DNA from 2 places in the Methylobacterium sp. 37f genome. Region 2 is predicted to be linked to the other one. Evidence: riboswitches for the same ligand, from Rfam matches in the RefSeq annotation. Region 2 holds a riboswitch; the other holds the start of a gene.
The links. A riboswitch is a leader RNA that binds a small molecule or an ion and turns the genes downstream of it on or off. The one in region 2 is predicted to bind thiamine pyrophosphate.
Positions count from the first base shown of each region.

Region 1: linked by a shared signal. The riboswitch ahead of thiO (glycine oxidase ThiO) and the one ahead of thiC (phosphomethylpyrimidine synthase ThiC) in region 2 are both predicted to bind thiamine pyrophosphate.

Region 1 is NZ_JAGHKN010000008.1:111,731-115,116, reverse strand. It holds gene J7U37_RS07830 (adenylate/guanylate cyclase domain-containing protein) at 40-1,287, shown strand; TPP riboswitch at 1,441-1,569, shown strand; gene thiO (glycine oxidase ThiO) at 1,671-2,855, shown strand; gene thiS (sulfur carrier protein ThiS) at 2,852-3,064, shown strand; gene J7U37_RS07815 (thiazole synthase) at 3,068-3,386, shown strand, end outside.
Region 2 is NZ_JAGHKN010000003.1:12,793-16,178, forward strand. It holds gene thiC (phosphomethylpyrimidine synthase ThiC) at 1-1,521, opposite strand, end outside; TPP riboswitch at 1,601-1,709, opposite strand; gene J7U37_RS02730 (BA14K family protein) at 1,860-2,591, shown strand; gene J7U37_RS02735 (hypothetical protein) at 2,692-2,946, opposite strand; gene J7U37_RS02740 (site-2 protease family protein) at 3,068-3,386, opposite strand, start outside.

The sequences.
Region 1 (3,386 bases), on a different contig from region 2:
GCCGTTGCCGGATGCCGCCTCTCAACCCACCTTGGCCATATGCTCGATCGAGGCCCGCCCCAGCCTTCTCCCACCGCCGAAGCCGACGGCTCGGAGGCGGCCGACGTTCCCTTCGGCGCCCTCCAGCAATGCGTGGCCCTGCGAGACTGGCTGCTGAGCGAGGGGGCTCGGATGCCGAAGGCGGAGGACCTGCTGTCGGGTCTTGCCGAGCGCCTGATCCGCCTCGACGTGCCGGTGGACCGCGCCACCACCGCCATCGACGCGCTGCATTCCGAATATTCCGGCGTCGGCCGCTTCTGGACCCGCGAGACCGGTTCCACCGTCCGGCTGTTCCCGCACGGGGAAGCGTCCGACAAGGCCTATCGCGAGAGCCCGTTCCACCGGGTGCACGAGACCGGCGAATGGCTGATCCTCGACCTCGCCGAGACGCCGGACGACGCCTACGCGGTGATCCCCGACCTGAAGGCCGAGGGCTACCGGCACTACATCGTGGCGCCGCTGTTCTTCACCAACGGCACCCGCAACGGCATCTCCTTCGCCACCCGGTCCCCGGACGGGTTCCGCGACGAGGACGTGGCGATCATGCGCTTCGTCATGCCGACGCTCGCCGCCGTGATGGAGATGCGCAGCGTCAACAAGCAGCTCGACCACGTGCTGCGGATCTATGTCGGCGACGAGCCGCACAAAGCCATCCTCGGCGGCTCGATCCGTCGCGGCCATGTCCAGCGCATCCGCTCGGCGATCCTGTTCGCCGATATGCGCGACTACACCCGGATCTCTGCCGACATGACGCCGGAGGAGGCGGTCGACCTGCTGAACATCTTCTTCGACTGTCTTGTGCCCGCCATTGAGCGCGAGGGCGGCGAGGTCCTGAAATATCTCGGCGACGGCCTGCTGGCGATTTTTCGCGAGCCGGGAGACGATCTTGGGGGCGCGGCCAAGGGCGCACTCACCGCCTCGCAGAGCGCCATGGCGGCGCTCGCCGAAGCCAATTCACTCGGTCACTTCGCCAACCCGGTCGCGGCCGGCATCGCCCTGCACCACGGCGAGGCCGCCTACGGCAATGTCGGCTCGGGCGCCCGCCTCGACTTCACCGTCATCGGCCGCGACGTGAACCTTGCGAGCCGTGTCGCCCGCCTGAATCGGACGCTCGGCGAGCCGATCCTGATGACGAAGCCGTTCGTCGATTTCCTCTGGGACATGCCGGAACCCCTCGGCGAACATGCCCTCGACGGGTTCGCCGAGCCGATGGGCGTCTATCGTCCGACGCGCCCGCCGGCGGCCTGAGGCCACCCCACGAGCCATCCTCTCGGCCAAGCCCTGCTGTTGGCCAAGCCATGCTGTTGGCCGAGTCGTGGCTGTGGCTAGTCGTGGCCCTTCCCGAGTCCTGCCTTCGGGCATAACGGGGATTGACCCCGGCGGGCGGACGGCCCACATCAGGAGCGTTCCAGGGAGATCCCCGGCAAGGGGCTGAGAAACCGATGGCCGTCCGTTCGCGGATGGCGGCGCGGAAATCCTTTGAACCTGACCCGGTTCATACCGGCGTAGGGATTGGACCGCGGGTTTCTCATCAAGCCCGGCACGCTTCACAGCCTGAAGCTGCAGCCCCACCAATCTCGACGCCCGTTGCGGAGATTGCGTTGGACGTGACCCCGAAGGCCTGCCTCAATCTGCGACGGACGCATGGTGCTGCGCCGCCCGTCGCTGTCCCTCCGGCGCGCAGCGACGTCGTCGTGGTCGGCGGGGGCCTGATCGGCCTCTCGGCCGCCTGGCGCCTGGCGCAGGGCGGTCGGTCCGTCACCGTCCTGGAGCGCGAGACCATCGGCGTCGGAGCGAGCCTGGCCGCCACCGGCATGCTCGCCCCTGCCGCGGAGCACGAGCCCGGCTCCGATCCGCTGCTGCCGCTCGCCCTCGAAAGCCTGTCGCGCTGGCCGGGATTTCGCGACGACCTTCAGGCCGCGTCCGGTCTCGACATCGATTACCGGCAGGAGGGCACCCTGGTGCTCGCCCTCGGCCGCGACGAGGTCGAGCGCCTGCGCTTCCGCCACGATCTCCAGAAACGCTCGGGCCTCGATGCGCGCTGGCTCACCGGCCCGGAGGTCCGCGCCCGCGAGCCGCGCTTGCGGCCGGCCGTCACCGCCGGTCTGTTCTGTCCGCACGATCATCAGGTCGATCCGAGTCGGGTGATGGCGGCCCTGGTGCAGGCCTGTCTCGGGGCAGGCGTCACCCTCGTCGAGGGCTGCCCGGTCGCGGCGCTCGACTGGAGCGCCGGCCGGGTCACGGGCGTGCGCCATGCCAACGGACTCACCCTGGCGGACACCATCGTGCTCGCGACCGGCGCCTGGAGCGGCGAGACCGGTCTGCTGCCTGATTCGCTCGCCCTGCCGGTCCGACCCCTGCGCGGCCAATCCCTGGCCCTGCGGACCACCGCCCGCACCGGAACCCTCGCCCATATGGTCTGGACCGAGCAGGTCCACATGGCGCCGAAGAGCGACGGTCACCTCATCGTCGGAGCGACGGTGGAGGATTGCGGCTTTGTCGCCGGTGTCACCGCCGGTGGCCTCTTTGCCCTGTTGGAGGGCGCCCGCCGCGTGCTGCCGGGTATCGAGGAGATGGCGGTCGAGGCGGTGTGGAGCGGATTCCGCCCGACTTCCGACGACGACGCCCCGATCATCGACGCGCTGGCGCCCGGCCTCGTCGTCGCCACCGGCCATCATCGCAACGGCTACCTGTTGGCTCCGGCCACCGCCGACGCGGTGGCGGCCCTGGTCGCCGACGGGACGCTTCCGGCTTACGCGCGCGACTTCGGGCTCGCCCGCTTCGCGAAGCCTGAACCCGCGAGGGCCTTCGCGTGAGACTCACCGTCAACGGACAGGCCCGCGACAGCGCCGCCGCCGATCTCGACGCCCTGTTCCGGGAGGAGGCCGAGGAAACCGGCCTCGACAGCCCGCAGGGCATCGCCATCGCGCTCAACGGCGCGGTGGTCCGGCGGCGCGATTGGGCCGCGACCCGGCTCGCCGAGGGCGACCGCGTCGAGATCGTCCGTGCCATGCAGGGAGGCTGAGGAATGACTGAACCCGCGAACGACACCCATGCGCTGGTGATCGGCGGCGTGAGCCTGGGCTCGCGCCTGTTCATCGGCACGGCCGGCTACCCGACCCAGAGCATCCTCTTCGAGGCGGTGGCGGCCTCAGGCGCCGAAGTGGTCACGGCCTCGATCCGCCGCGTCTCGCTGCAGGGACACGGATCGGACACCCTGCGCCGGCTGAAGGGGCACCGGTTCCTGCCCAATACGGCCGGCTGCGAGACGGCGCGAGACGCGATCATGACCGCCGAACTCGCCCGCGAGGCGCTCGACACCACCTGGATCAAGGTCGAGGTCATCG
Region 2 (3,386 bases):
CGCATGGGCCGCGATCTTGTAGGTGATCACGCCTTCCTTGACGTCGTCGCGGTTGGGCAGGCCGAGATGCTCCTTCGGGGTGACGTAGCAGAGCATGGCGCAGCCGAACCAGCCGATCATGGCGGCGCCGATGCCCGACGTGATGTGGTCGTAGCCGGGGGCGATGTCGGTGGTCAGCGGGCCGAGGGTGTAGAACGGCGCCTCGCCGCACTCCACCAGCTGCTTTTCCATGTTCACCTTGATCTTGTGCATCGGCACGTGGCCGGGGCCCTCGATCATGGTCTGGCAGCCCTTGTCCCAGGCGATCTTGGTGAGTTCGCCCAGAGTCTCGAGTTCGGCGAACTGCGCTGCGTCGTTGGCATCCGCGATGGAGCCGGGGCGCAGGCCGTCGCCCAGCGAGAACGAGACGTCGTAGGCCCGCATGATGTCGCAGATCTCGTCGAAGCGCTCGTAGAGGAACGATTCGCGGTGCCCGGCAAGGCACCAACGCGCCATGATCGAGCCGCCGCGGCTGACAATGCCGGTGACCCGGCGCGCGGTGAGGGGCACGTGCGCGAGGCGGACGCCCGCATGGATGGTGAAGTAGTCGATGCCCTGCTCGGCCTGCTCGATGAGGGTGTCCTTGAAGACTTCCCAGTCGAGCTTCAGCGGATCGCCGCCGACCTTCTCCAGAGCCTGGTAGATCGGCACCGTGCCGATCGGAACCGGCGAGTTGCGCACGATCCACGAACGGATGTTGTGGATGTTGCGCCCGGTGGAGAGGTCCATCACCGTGTCGGCGCCCCAGCGGGTCGCCCAGACCAGCTTCTCGACCTCCTCGGCCGCAGACGAGGTCACGGCCGAATTGCCGATGTTGGCGTTGATCTTGACCAGGAAATTGCGGCCGATCGCCATCGGCTCCACCTCGGGGTGGTTGATGTTGGCCGGGATGATGGCGCGGCCGCGAGCCACCTCGTCGCGCACGAATTCGGGCGTGATGAAGGCCGGCAGGGCGGCGCCGAAGCTGTTGCCGTCGCTGAGCGCCGCCTGGGCGCCCTCCAGCATCGTCTCGCGCGCCAGGTTCTCGCGGTGCGCGACGTAGATCATCTCCTCGGTGATGATCCCGGCGCGGGCGAACTCGTACTGCGTCACCATCTGGCCCGGTGCGGCCTTGCGGATCTCGCGGGTGGCCGGACACGGGGCCACGAGCTTGTCCTCGGGCACGAAGCCGTTGTCCTCGGGCTTGACCGCGCGCGGGGTCACGGTGGCGTAGCCACGCCGAGCGATCCAGGGCTCGCGCACCAGCGGCAGGCCGGCGCTGAGGTCGATCCCCGCATCGGTCTCCGTGTAGGGGCCCGACGGGTCGTAGACCCGCACCGGCGCTTCCTTCGGATCGCTCAGGGTGATCTCGCGGAACGGCACCCGGATGTCGTCATGCCCGGCCACCGCCGCATAGACCTTGCGCGAGCCCATGATCGGGCCGGTGGTCACCGCGGGCGCCTGGCCCTGCGGCAGATCTTTCGGGAGAACGGGTGCATTCATCGGGGTCGCTCCTGGCGTGGGAGACGATCCGGACTCGCGAACGGCGGTTTGGATGGGACGACGCCTGAACCCGCGCGCCGCTTCTGATAATTCCCGTCCCTCCGCCGGTACGAACCGGATCAGGTTCAAGGGTCAGGGCGACGCGCCCAATCTCAGCCCCCGCACTCGGGGCCCCCCTCGGAATGGTTCCAGATTCAAGGTCGGCGTCGCGTTTGTCAATCGTTGCCCTGACAAACCGACGCGGAATGTCGTCCAAGACGAACTTCGTCGCTCAGTCCCGCGTTTACTGATCAGACGTCCGGTCTCTACGATCGGCATGCCACCATAGGATTTCTCCCATGAAGCGCATTCTTCTGGCCTCGGCCGCCCTGGTCGGTGCCCTCTCGATGATTCCCGTGACCGCCGACGCGCGTCCGGGCGGCGGCGGGTTCCGGGGTGGCGGCGGCGGCTTCCACGGCGGCGGAATCGGTGGCGGCGGATTCGGCGGTCGCGGCGGATTCGCGGGCGGCGGCTTCCGCGGTGGCAACTTCGGTGGCGGCGGCTTCCGCGGCGGCTTGGCCCAGGGTGGCTTCAACCGCGGCGGCTTCAACCGGGGTGGTGTGATCGGTGCGGGGGCGGGTCTCGGCGCCGGAGCGGGTTTCGCGGCCAATAACGGCTTCCGGGGCGGCTTCAATCGCGCAGGCTTCGCCGGACACCGAGGCGGCTTCGCGGGACACCGGGGCGGCTTCGATCGGGGCCACTTCGCTGGCCACGGGTATCGTCGCGGCTACGGCGGAATCGGCCTCGGGCTCGGCCTGGGTCTCGCCGGCGCAGGCATCGGCTACGGCCTCGGCAGCGCCTATGGCGGCTATTACGGCGACGATTACTACGCGGGCGGCTACGCACCGGCCTATTACGGCGGTGGCTATGCGCCCTACGGCGGCGCCTACGCCCCGGCCGGCTACGCGGAAACCACGGAAGTCGCGCCTGCCGGCAACGATGTCGCCTACTGCGTCCAGCGCTTCCGCTCCTACGATCGCCGGAGCGGGACCTATCTGGGCAATGACGGCCAGCGCCACGCCTGCCCGTAAGGTCCGAGCCAAGCACGAATCCCCCGATACCCGCGAGGGCCCTGCCGAAAGGCGGGGCCCTCGTGCGTCGAGGAACCCGGGATCCGACTCTGGTCTGCCCTCAGCCGCCCTGCAGGCTCTCGGCGAAATCGTCCGGGATTTCGCCGAAGCTGCCCAGGATGGTGGCGCTTTCCAGTTCGCCCGTCTCGTCGTCGGCCACGACCTTGATCGCCGCCGTGCCGGGGAAGCGGCCGGCCATCGCCTCGGCCTTCTTCAGGGCGCCGCTCTCCGTCACGGCCACCTCCCGGTCGCCCGGCGAGAGCCGCTTGCGCTTGATCACGAAGGTCTGGACCAGGAACGTCGTCTTGAGGGCCATCATGGGTCTCCACCGGCTCCGCGGCGGAGCGAGCCGGGTCCGGGTGCGGAGCGCACCTAGCACGAAAGCCGCGCGATCCTCACGCGCCACGGACGCACCCCCGACCGATCGCCGCCCGCGATCACCAGAGGCGTACGAGCCTGTAGCCGGTGATGACGTCGGCAAGATCGATGCCGAGGCCGGCGGTCAGCCGCAGGCTCGCGCGAAAGAGCGGGCGAGTGAAGACGCCGGAGACCAGGAAGATGCCGAGCAGCACGAGGCTCGAATGCCGGACCATCCGATCCGCCCAGGTCCATATGCCGGACGGGCGTGATGCAGCGGTCCCGGCCCGGGCCGTTGCAGGGCCTGAGATCCAGGGGCGGACGATGTCGTAACCGTCGAGGCCCGGCACGGGCATCAGGCCGAGGATCAGGGCAGTGCCCTGGAACAGCACCGAGACG